Regions from separate parts of the Pseudoalteromonas sp. APC 3691 genome, predicted to be linked through region 1. Evidence: predicted binding sites of a transcription regulator. Region 1 holds the regulator's gene; each other region holds the start of a gene.
What was found. The regulator sigma-54, encoded in region 1, starts transcription at its own class of promoters, with help from an activator protein. The targets are predictions, from matches to a motif close to GTTGGCACGNNNNTNGNNT.
Positions count from the first base shown of each region.

Region 2: the regulator sigma-54 is predicted to act here: its motif matches at 1,292-1,310, upstream of QL998_RS11200 (DUF1328 family protein).
Region 3: the regulator sigma-54 is predicted to act here: its motif matches at 2,124-2,142, upstream of flgJ (flagellar assembly peptidoglycan hydrolase FlgJ).

Region 1 covers NZ_JASDCB010000007.1:83,400-87,281, forward strand. The annotation lists gene lptA (lipopolysaccharide transport periplasmic protein LptA) at 1-274, shown strand, start outside; gene lptB (LPS export ABC transporter ATP-binding protein) at 271-996, shown strand; gene QL998_RS04090 (RNA polymerase factor sigma-54) at 1,066-2,565, shown strand; gene hpf (ribosome hibernation promoting factor) at 2,592-2,879, shown strand; gene ptsN (PTS IIA-like nitrogen regulatory protein PtsN) at 2,884-3,336, shown strand; gene rapZ (RNase adapter RapZ) at 3,355-3,882, shown strand, end outside.
Region 2 covers NZ_JASDCB010000030.1:6,132-10,013, reverse strand. The annotation lists gene oadA (sodium-extruding oxaloacetate decarboxylase subunit alpha) at 1-577, opposite strand, end outside; gene QL998_RS11205 (OadG family transporter subunit) at 589-831, opposite strand; gene QL998_RS11200 (DUF1328 family protein) at 1,350-1,523, shown strand; gene QL998_RS11195 (hypothetical protein) at 1,580-1,771, shown strand; gene QL998_RS11190 (YcxB family protein) at 1,904-2,371, shown strand; gene csrA (carbon storage regulator CsrA) at 2,421-2,612, opposite strand; gene QL998_RS11180 (aspartate kinase) at 2,704-3,882, opposite strand, start outside.
Region 3 covers NZ_JASDCB010000006.1:64,665-68,546, reverse strand. The annotation lists gene flgG (flagellar basal-body rod protein FlgG) at 1-206, shown strand, start outside; gene flgH (flagellar basal body L-ring protein FlgH) at 223-906, shown strand; gene QL998_RS03465 (flagellar basal body P-ring protein FlgI) at 918-2,012, shown strand; gene flgJ (flagellar assembly peptidoglycan hydrolase FlgJ) at 2,179-3,195, shown strand; gene flgK (flagellar hook-associated protein FlgK) at 3,197-3,882, shown strand, end outside.

The DNA.
Region 1 (3,882 bases):
TGCGCACTTTGAAGAAAAGCAATCAGATGGCACGACTATGAGCGCCAGTGCTGACGAAGTACGTTATGATGTATCTAAGCGTTTTTTAACGCTTGTTGGTAATGCACAAGTATCGCAAGCCGGACAAAAAATAAATGCTAAAAGCATTACCTACGACATAGAGCAGCAGCTCATCAGTGCCGAAAAAGATGAAAACTCAACTGACCGCGTTCACACAATTTTAGTACCGATCGAAACTAAAAAAAGTAAAAAAGGCGATAAAGGTCAACCATGAGCACATTAAAAGCAGAACTATTGGCAAAAAGCTATAAAGGTCGTGAAGTTGTAAAAAACGTCGGCCTTGAAGTACAAGCTGGCAGTATAGTTGGCTTACTTGGCCCTAACGGTGCTGGTAAAACAACGACTTTTTATATGATTGTAGGGCTTGTTCCTAGCGACAAAGGTAAAATATCTATTGATGATAACGATATTACTCTTTTACCTATGCATAGTCGTGCTAGATTAGGCATAGGCTACTTACCACAAGAGTCATCGATTTTTAGAAAGCTGACTGTTTATCAAAACTTAATGGCCATTTTAGAAACGCGCAAAGAACTAAATAAACAAGCCAGAGAAGACACGCTCAATAACTTATTAGATGAATTTAGCATACAACACATTCGTGATAGCCAAGGTATGGCATTATCGGGTGGAGAGCGTCGTCGTGTAGAAATAGCACGTGCGCTGGCAGCCGATCCTAAATTTATATTACTGGATGAACCGTTTGCCGGTGTTGACCCTATTTCGGTATTAGATATAAAGAAAATAATAGAACATCTTAAAAATCGTGGGATTGGAGTATTAATTACCGACCATAACGTAAGAGAGACCCTTGATGTTTGTGAAAAAGCCTACATTGTTTCTCATGGGGAGCTGATTGCATCAGGTACTCCAGAACACGTATTAAATGATAAAACAGTACGCGATGTTTACTTAGGCGAGCAATTTAGGCTGTAACATTTACGCCATGTCTTTAAGCATCTGCTAGTATTAATTATAACAACATAAAAGGATTGTTAGAGATACATGAGGCAATCACTACAGCTGCGCATGGGCCAGCAACTTACAATGACTCCACAGTTGCAACAAGCTATTCGTTTGTTGCAACTCAGTACATTGGATCTCCAGCAAGAAATACAAGAAGCTCTCGACAGTAATCCACTATTAGAGGTTGAAGAGGCAGACTATTCTGAAGACGCTGCTGGTAAAAACGAGCAAAAAGCTGATACCGATGACATAACTGTTAGCGCATCTGCTGATGATGCTCCGAGCGAATATGAACAAGATACTGGTGAAGCACTTGCAAAAGACACGCTAAGTGACGACATGGCTATGGATGTTAGTTGGGATGAGTACATGAGTGCCGCTCCTGCAGCCTCATCAGGTCCAATGCCTGAAGACGAATCAATATACCAAGGCGCCTCTACTGAAACGCTCCATGAGTATTTAATGTGGCAATTACAACTAACGCCATTTAGCCCTACCGATGAAGCCATCGCTATTGCGATTGTAGAGGCCGTCGATGATTCAGGTATTTTAACATTAAGCTGCGAAGAGATTTTAGAAAGCTTTAATCAAGAAAACGAAGATGATAACGAAGTCGAACTTGATGAAATTGAAGCCGTATTAAAACGCATTCAACTGTTTGATCCTGTTGGTATTGCTGCACGTAGTTTACAAGAGTGTTTGTGTATTCAGCTTAATCAATTTGATAAAGAAACACCTTACATTAATGAAACGAAAATGATTTTAACCGAGCATATTGATCTATTAGCAGCTCGCGACTATCGTACATTAATGAAAAAAACTAAGCTCAAAGAAGAAGAGCTTAAAGAAGTGATGACACTAATACATACTCTCAACCCAAAACCTGCAGATACTATTGTAAGGGAAGAATCTGAGTATGTTATTCCTGATGTGTCAGTTAAAAAAATTAAAGGCCGCTGGGTTGTCGAATTAAACCCAGATAGCATGCCTAAAATTCGTGTTAATAGCCAATACGCGGCAATGTCTCGCACTGTAAAATCAAGTGGCGACAGCCAGTTTATTCGCTCACATTTACAAGAAGCTAAATGGTTTATTAAAAGCTTAGAAAGTAGAAACGACACGCTATTAAAAGTTACTAATTGTATTGTTAAGCAACAACAAGGCTTTTTTGAACATGGCCCTGAAGCCATGAAACCAATGGTTTTAAATGATGTCGCTGAAATGGTAGAAATGCACGAATCGACAATTTCGCGTGTGACTACTCAAAAGTACATGCATACACCCCGTGGTATATTTGAGCTTAAATATTTTTTCTCAAGCCATGTAAGTACTGAAAACGGTGGTGAATGTTCATCTACAGCAATACGTGCGCTTATCCGAAAATTAATCGCAGCAGAAAACTCAGCAAAACCATTGAGTGATAGCAAAATAGCGGATATATTGGCTGAGCAAGGAATTAAAGTAGCAAGACGTACAATCGCAAAATACCGTGAATCTCTTGCTATTCCACCGTCAAATCAGCGTAAAAGTCTGATTTAAGACGCTAAACTAAGAGGGTAATGCTTATGCAACTAAACTTAACTGGTCGTCACGTAGAATTAACCGATTCACTAATAGACTATATTAATACTAAATTTGCGAAGCTTGAAAGACACTCTGATCATATTAATAATGTTCATGTCATTCTCGATGTAGAAAAATTAAATCAAAAAGCAGAAGCCACAATACACGTAAGCGGTGCTGAGCTATTTGCCTCTACAGAACATCAAGATATGTATGCCGCTATTGACTCGTTGATCGACAAGCTCGATCGCCAAGTAATCAAACACAAAGAGAAGCTTGCTCGACACTAATATGATGAAATTAAGTTCACTTATATGCCAGGACTGCAGCAAAGCTGCGGTCCTTTTTAATAGCAAAAAAAGAATTTTAGAGTTCATTAGCGAACTTGCTCACGACAAACTTCCGTATTTACCGCAACAAGATATTCTTAATGCTTTAATGAGCAGAGAGAAATTAGGTAGTACAGGTATAGGGCGTGGCATTGCTATTCCTCATGGAAGAATGAGCGGTGCAGAAGAGCCTTTGGCTTTAGTGCTCGTTAGCGAAACTCCAATAAACTTTGATGCAATCGATAATCGCCCTGTTGATATTTTTGTCGCACTCATCGTACCAGATGGCGATAACCAGCAGCACTTAAAGACTCTAGCAACCATTGCTGATAAACTAAACAACAAAGATTTTTGTAAACAGTTACGCAGTGCAAAATCTGATACTGAGCTTTACCAAGTTATTGTCGATCAATCATAGTTTTATAAAGGGTGTTAAATGGAGTTAATTATCATAAGCGGCCGTTCTGGTTCTGGAAAGTCGGTTGCTTTGCGCGTTGTAGAAGATTTAGGTTATTATTGCGTAGATAATATTCCAGTAAACCTACTACCTTCATTAGTTCGCAGTGTGTCTGATAGCTACGATAAAATTGCTGTTAGCATAGATGTGCGCAACATCCCTAAAGAACAAGATGAATTTAACGATATTCTTGAATACTTGCCTGGCTTTGCAAACCCTACGTTGTTTTATTTAGATAGCGACGATCAGACATTGATCAAACGCTTTTCTGAAACACGCAGATTACACCCACTATCAATAGACTCGTTGCCCCTTGATTTAGCCATCAAAAAAGAAAAAGAATTACTTGATGTATTAACCACTCGCGCCAACTTTATGATAGATACGACTGATTTAAGTGTTCATCAACTCGCTGAATCTATTCGTGAAAAGATTTTAGGTAAAAAAGATAAGCAACTGATTGTCACATTTGAATCATTTGGTTTTAAACACGGTATACCAAAAGAA
Region 2 (3,882 bases), on a different contig from region 1:
TAAGTGCTTTAATTAGTTTTTCAGCATCGTATGGCTTTAATAAACCCGCCATGTCTTTAATACAAATTGAGTGACAACCTAAATCTTCTAATTGCTTAGCAAGAGTCAGCCACATTTCAAGCGTATGAACAGGGCTAACTGTGTACGAAATAGTACCTTGAGCATGTGCGCCTACTTTTATAGCCGCTTTAATAGCTGTTTCAAGGTTGCGTACATCGTTCATTGCATCGAATATACGAAATACGTCAACGCCATTTTTATGTGCGCGTTCTACAAATTTTTCAACTACGTCATCAGCGTAATGGCGGTAACCCAATAGATTTTGACCGCGTAATAGCATTTGTTGTTTAGTATTAGGCATCGCTTTTTTAAGCGCACGAATACGCTCCCAAGGATCTTCGCCTAAATAACGAATACACGAATCAAATGTAGCACCGCCCCACGATTCAATAGACCAATAACCTGCATCATCTAGCTTGCTAGCAATAGGTAGCATATCGTCTAGGCGCATACGTGTTGCGAGCAATGATTGGTGCGCATCGCGTAATACCAATTCTGTTAATTTTAATTTAGCCATGTGTGTGCCCCTTATTTGTTATTTGATTTGTACTGAGCAATGGCAGCACTAATAGCAGCGATGTGCTCATTAGGCACACCTTGAGATTTAAAAGACGGTGATTTAGCTGGTGATGCCTCTGGTTCGCTAAAGCGCGTCACCAAATTAGACATAAGCGTTACTGCACCAATTAATATCGACAGAAATACAAACACCCCAACCATACCAGTTAGCATTAAGCTACCAGCCGTTGTGAGTAGAGCACCTATATCCATTTTTCTCCCCCTTGAAACCCATATCGAAAATAAAAAATCGATTTAATTAAATATTTATTCACTGGATGATAACAAAACTAGTCGCTTTGTCTACATCTTGTAAATTGGTAAAACCAATTAAACTATAAACAACATAACACTCAACTTATTTACATGCCATAACCCAGCAACCATACGCCATATAATACACGTAGGAAATAACGACTATAGCTAATAGTTATATAGAAGTTGTTAATTAACTATTCAACTTAATAAAAATACACACCAAACTTTATAATAAGTACAAAAACACACACTAATTGTTAATTGGTCTTACCAAAAAAATATTCTCAGTGGATTTTTGCCAGCAATTTGTAACAGTGTGAATAACTTACATAACAAAGCGTAAAAGTTACTAACTAACAAATAACTAAAAACATAACCAAAAAACATAAGCTATTGATATTAATAAAAAATAAACTTTGGCATGTAACTGGCATTAGTTATTATGAGCAAATTTGATAACCAAGGAGAAAACAATGTTACGCTGGACAATTACATTTTTAGTTATTGCTTTAATCGCTGCAGTGTTAGGTTTTGGTGGCATCGCAGGTGCCGCAGCTGGTATAGCAAAAATTATATTTTTTATCTTTTTAGTACTTTTAGTGATTTCATTAGTTTCAGGTGCACTACGTGGTAAATCGCCCAGGTAGATAAAGCATTCAACTAACACACTAAAATTTAATTAATACTTACAAGGAATTACATTATGAATTCAACAACTGTAAAAGCAGCACTAATCGGTCTATTCGCAAGTTTTTTCATCATGGGTTGTGAAGACAACCATGCAGAAGACGCAGGCGAACGTATTGACGAAGCAGTAACTGACGTGCAAAACAAAGTAGAAGATGCATGTGAAAATGTTAAAGAAGGCGTAAACGCTGAAGAAACTAACTGTTAATTCTTCTTTTATCGCTAAAAAACGGCCTTAGGGCCGTTTTTTTGTGTCTGTAATAAAATCACTGACTATAAAGCTGCTCATTTAGCGGTTAGCTTGTTAAAATAAAAAAAACGATATTTAAAGCAAGGCAATATGGCATTTACAACAACCTACACGCTAGATAAACCCTACTTTTATGAGTGCTTTGATGAGTCACTCCCGTACAGTAAACGCGCCAAACCTAAGTACTTTTTACTTGTACTACTGGTTGCGCTTGGTTTATTTGGCATTTATGTTTTAAACGATCATTACTTAGGATCGTTTATGATCATGCTAGGTGTACTAGAGTGCGTCGCTTTTTACTATCGCAGACCTTGGTGGGTAACCAGACAAATGCTCAGCAGAGCATCAGGCTCAGAAGTAACACTTACCTTTGATGAAGAAGGTATTAAATCAGCTAATCATTACAAAAGCTTTCAGCTAACTTGGCAAGACATAAGCGAAGTAATAGATACGCAGCAAGGTATTATTATTAAAAATAAAAGCGGCATGCAGTATATTTCAAGACAAATATTAACCCCAGAAACACTCGCTTTTATAAACAAAAAAGCCACTCAGTGAGTGGCTTTTGACTAGTTGAGTTAATTACTCAACTACGTATACGTGTTGATTAAGCATTGCCCGGATTAGGGTTCGACTTTTCAGCTTGTATGCGCATGTAAATCTCTTCACGATGCACTGATACGTCTTTTGGTGCATTAACACCGATTCGAACTTGATTTCCTTTAACACCTAGAACAGTAACTGTTACTTCGTCACCAATCATTAGGGTTTCACCTACTCTACGAGTTAGTATTAGCATTCTCTTGCTCCCATGTTCCAATAAAAATTATAAGATTCCGCTTAAACATACTAATGAAAATTAGACTGAAAAGTAAGTAAAAACTCGCAATCTATCCATTTTCTGTTAAAAATGCTTTGTGTAATGCACGAACAGCCAACTCTAGGTACTTTTCATCTATTAAAACTGAAATTTTAATCTCTGAAGTCGAGACTAAAACCACATTAATATTTTCCTGCGCTAATGCATCAAAAAATAAACTAGCGACACCAGAATGTGATTTCATACCCATGCCAACAGCAGAAACTTTAGCTACTGCTTGCAATCCGCTTATATTTTGAGCACCGAGCTGAGTTTGATCTTCACTCAATAATTCAAGTGCTTGCAGATAATCATTCGAGTGCACAGTAAAGGCATAGTCTATTTTTTCAAAGTTATGATTAACTTGATTAATCATATCTATTTCGATGCCATTTTCGGCAAAAAGTTTCAATATTTTTGAAAGATATTGCGTGCCCGTTGGCACACCTTGTACCTTAATTAAACATTCGTCACGATTAAACGCAATCCCCGATACAACCTTGCTTGGCATATCGTTCTCCTCAAAACTTATTAATGTACCTTCATCGGGATTAAAGCTCGAAAGCACCCTAAGTGGCACATTATGTTTTCCTGCGGCTTCTACTGAGCGAATATGCAAAACTTTCGCCCCTAAACTTGCCAGCTCTAGCATTTCGGCAAAGGTAACTTGGCTCATTCTGCGCGCGTTAGGTTCAACACGAGGATCTGTAGTATATACGCCGTCAACGTCTGTATAGATCTGGCATTCGTCAGCTTTTATAGCCGCTGCTATTTCTACAGCCGATGTATCGGTGCCGCCGCGCCCAAGCGTTGTAATGTTGCCCTCAACATCACGCCCCTGAAACCCAGCAATAATAGCAATCCGATTATGCTCAAGCTCATGCTTTAAACGCGTAGCAGCAACCTCTGCAATACGAGCTTTACCAAACATGTTATCGGTTAAAATATTGACTTGATCGGCTAATAGGCTCACAGCAGAGTGGCCACGTTTTATAATAGCCATAGCAAGTAGTGATACAGAAACCTGCTCTCCGGTGCTAATTAGTACATCTAGTTCACGGCTACTCGGGCGAGTATCGATTTGTTTGGCGAGATTAATTAAGCGGTTGGTTTCTCCCGACATAGCCGAGAGCACCACAACCACTTGATGTCCTTGTTGTCTGGTTTTTACAACAAGGTCGGCGACTGCTTCAATTCGCTCTATTGAGCC
Region 3 (3,882 bases), on a different contig from region 1:
AAACTGCTGTAAGTGGTGCGCCGGTACAAGGTAACCCGGGTGTTGAAGGGTTAGGGAGCATTATTCAAGGCTCACTCGAAACTTCAAACGTAAATGTAACTGAAGAGCTAGTAAATCTAATCGAAACTCAGCGTATTTACGAAATGAACTCAAAAGTAATTTCGGCCGTTGACGAAATGATGAGTTACATTAATCAACAGCTTTAATAGAGTAGGGGGAATTATGCGTAATATTATTTTATTTACAGCGGGCACATTATTTTTAAGTGGCTGTATGTCTACGCAAAATAGTGAAGTAGTGCAGGACGACCCTTACTACGCACCTATGTACCCCGAGCCTATTTTAGAGCCGCTGGTAGCCACAGGTTCATTATTTAATACTCATACATCAAACGACTTATATTCTGATAAAAAAGCGCTACGTACTGGCGATATAATTACGGTTAAACTGCAAGAGTCTACTCAAGCAACAAAAGCCGCCAAAACAGAAACAGACAAAGAAACCGAGGCAAGCTTAGACCCTGTTATTGGATTAGGTGGCCTACCTGTCAATATAGGTGGTGACAGCATTCAGTTTGGTATTGGCAGCGATTCGTCGTTTACAGGCGATTCAAAATCGAACCAGTCAAACAGCTTAGTGGGCGATATTTCGGTTAATGTAATGCGCGTATTACCTAATGGTAACTTAGTTATACGCGGCGAAAAATGGCTAACGCTTAATACCGGCGAAGAGTTTATTCGTTTAGAAGGGCTAGTACGCCCCCAAGACGTAAGCGCCGATAATACGGTTGAATCAAACCGCATTGCTAATGCACGTATTCAATACTCAGGTAAAGGGCAAACGCAAGAAGCGCAAAGTCCTGGTTGGCTTACACGTTTCTTTAGCAGTTCGCTGTTTCCATTTTAGAGGGTAACAACATGAATAGCCTTAAAGCTTTATGTTTAGTTGTGTTATTAGGTTGGCAGTTTAGCGCCAGTGCTGAGCGCATAAAAGATGTGTCTATGGTTGAAGGCGTACGCTCTAACCAGCTAGTTGGTTATGGCTTAGTGGTTGGTTTACCTGGCACTGGCGAGCAGAATTCATATACACAACAAAGTTTTAGAGGCATGTTGAACAGCTTTGGTATTACGCTACCTTCAACTCAAAGTCCTAAAATTAAAAATGTTGCCGCTGTGGCGGTGCATGCAGAACTACCTGCATTTAGAAAGCCTGGGCAAGCAATCGATATTACGGTTTCTTCTATTGGTAGTGCAGGCAGCTTACGTGGCGGTACTTTACTACAAACTTTTTTAAAGGGTGTAGACGGTAACGTGTACGCAATTGCACAAGGTAGTTTAATTGTCGGTGGCTTAGGCGCACAAGGTCTTGATGGCAGTAAGGTTGTAATTAACACGCCTACAGTTGGTCGTATACCAAATGGCGCAACAGTGGAGCGCACCGTAGAAAGCCCATTTATGCAAGGCGATTACATTACCTTCAACCTAAACCGTCCAGACTTTACGACGGCAAAACGCCTAGAAAAAACAATTAATGACTTAGTTGGCCCAAATAGCGCACAAGCAATAGATTCTGTTTCTATTCGTGTTATAGCACCACGCGATGCATCCCAGCGTGTATCGTATTTATCAACACTCGAAAACTTAGAATTTAAACCAGCTGACATGGCCGCTAAAATTATAGTTAACTCGCGCACCGGTACAATTGTCATTGGCAAAAACGTTAAGCTTCAGCCTGCGGCTATAACTCATGGTGGCTTAACAGTAACAATTGCAGAACAACAAAATGTGTCACAACCAAACCCGCTAGCAAACGGTGATACAGTTGTCACGCAGCAAAGTATTATTGATGTAAACCAAGACGACTCGCGCGCCTTTGTATTTAATCCAGGTGTAAGCCTTGACGATTTAGTTCGCGCAATTAACGAAGTAGGCGCAGCGCCTGGTGACTTAATGGCTATTTTAGAAGCACTAAAAGAAGCCGGCGCAATTAACGGACAGTTAGTTGTTATATAAATAACCCAAGCCAATAAATAACGTATTACTTAAGCCCCATATTTTTGAAATTAGGGCTTTTTATTTACAGCAACTTAAGTTTATTATTTTTATCTTCCTTGTTTTATCTGTAGTGGCTCAATTTTTGCATTTTTAACTGCATTATTCATTTTGTGTCAAAAAGCCGATGGAAACTAATCACCTCGATAAACAAAACTTTTTTGATTTAGGCAACTTAGATTCACTTCGTAAAGAAGCCTTAACGAGCGGCGATGCATCAACTGATGCCTCTAAAGCTGCGCTCAAAAAAGCGGCCGCACAATTTGAAGCTATTTTTACGCAAATGTTGCTCAAAGGAATGCGCAAAGCTAACGAAGCATTTGAAGACAAAGACAGCCCATTTAATTCAAGTGGCGTAAAGTTTTTTGAAGAAATGCACGATCAGCAACTTTCAACAGAGCTTTCTTCAAATGGCTCGTTAGGCCTTGCCGATTTAATTGTTCAGCAGTTATCGCCTGAGTCTAAAAACTTTATGCCAGGCTCGGTGCTTAGAACAACCAACGATATCTTTAGCGATACGCAAGTCGGATCCGCGCTTCCTCATGAGCAAAAAAATAAGCAACCCGATCTTATCGTTAAGAGTACTAAAGCCGATATTGCTGAGCCTAAAGTTGATACTACAGAGACTAAAGCTGATAGCCCAACATTTAAAAATGCGGAAGAGTTTGTAAGTTCAGTGTGGGAACACGCTAAAACGGCAGCGCAAAAAATTGGTTTAAATCCTGCGGTAATGGTTGCACAAGCGGCACTTGAAACCGGTTGGGGTAAGCACATTATTAATAAAAATGACGGTGGCAGCTCAAATAACTTATTTAATATTAAGTCAGATAAAAGCTGGGAAGGCGATAAAGCAAGCAAAATAACGCTTGAGTTTGAGCAAGGCACACCCGTTAAAAAACAAGCCAGCTTTAGAGCCTACGATTCAATTAAAGACAGCGTGAACGACTTCGTTGATTTTTTAACGCAAAACCCACGCTACAAAGAAGCATTACAAAATACAGCTAAACCAAACGACTTTTTAGATTCATTACAAAAAGCAGGTTATGCAACCGATCCAAATTATGCCAGCAAAATAAAAAAAGTGCTCAATAGTAGTCAGCTAAAAGACATTGCGGCAAACGTGATCCGCCAAGGAGTAGAGTAACATGTCGTTTAATTTATTAAACATTGCCAGTTCTGGGGTTAGAGCAAGCTCGGAGCTATTGCAAACGACAAGTAAAAATATCGCCAATGTTAATACCGAAGGCTATGTGCGCGAGCGTACAGAGTTTACTACTATGGTTGATAACCAAGTAGGGCGAGGCGAAACATACCGATTATTAAACGAGTTTGCTCAGTCACAGCTAAATCGTGATACCTCTAATAAATCGTTTTTCGATCAGTTTATTACTGAGGCTAATCGAGTTGATACTATTTTTTCTGAAGAGTCGAATAATCTATCAACTGGTATTAACTCTTTATTTAATAACGTGCAAGAAGCACTAAATCAACCGTCATCTACCGTTGCCCGCTCATTAGTAATGACAGATGCGCAAAGCTTAATTGATCAAATGGATAGGCTTTCAGGCATCGTGCTTGATCAAAAAAGTATAGTGAACGAGCAGCTCGAAATATTTTCAGATGAAGCAAACTCACTCATTCAAAGTATTAGCACGCTAAATCAAAATATTGCAGCAGTTAATGGCACTAATAACGCCGCAGATGCCAGCTCTACCTATAACGAACGTGATAAAGCAATACGCGACTTATCAGAGCTAATAGACATAGAAACGCTTGATGGTCCAAATGGCGAAAAACTCGTTTTTATGGGCACAGGCGAAGCGGTTGTTAT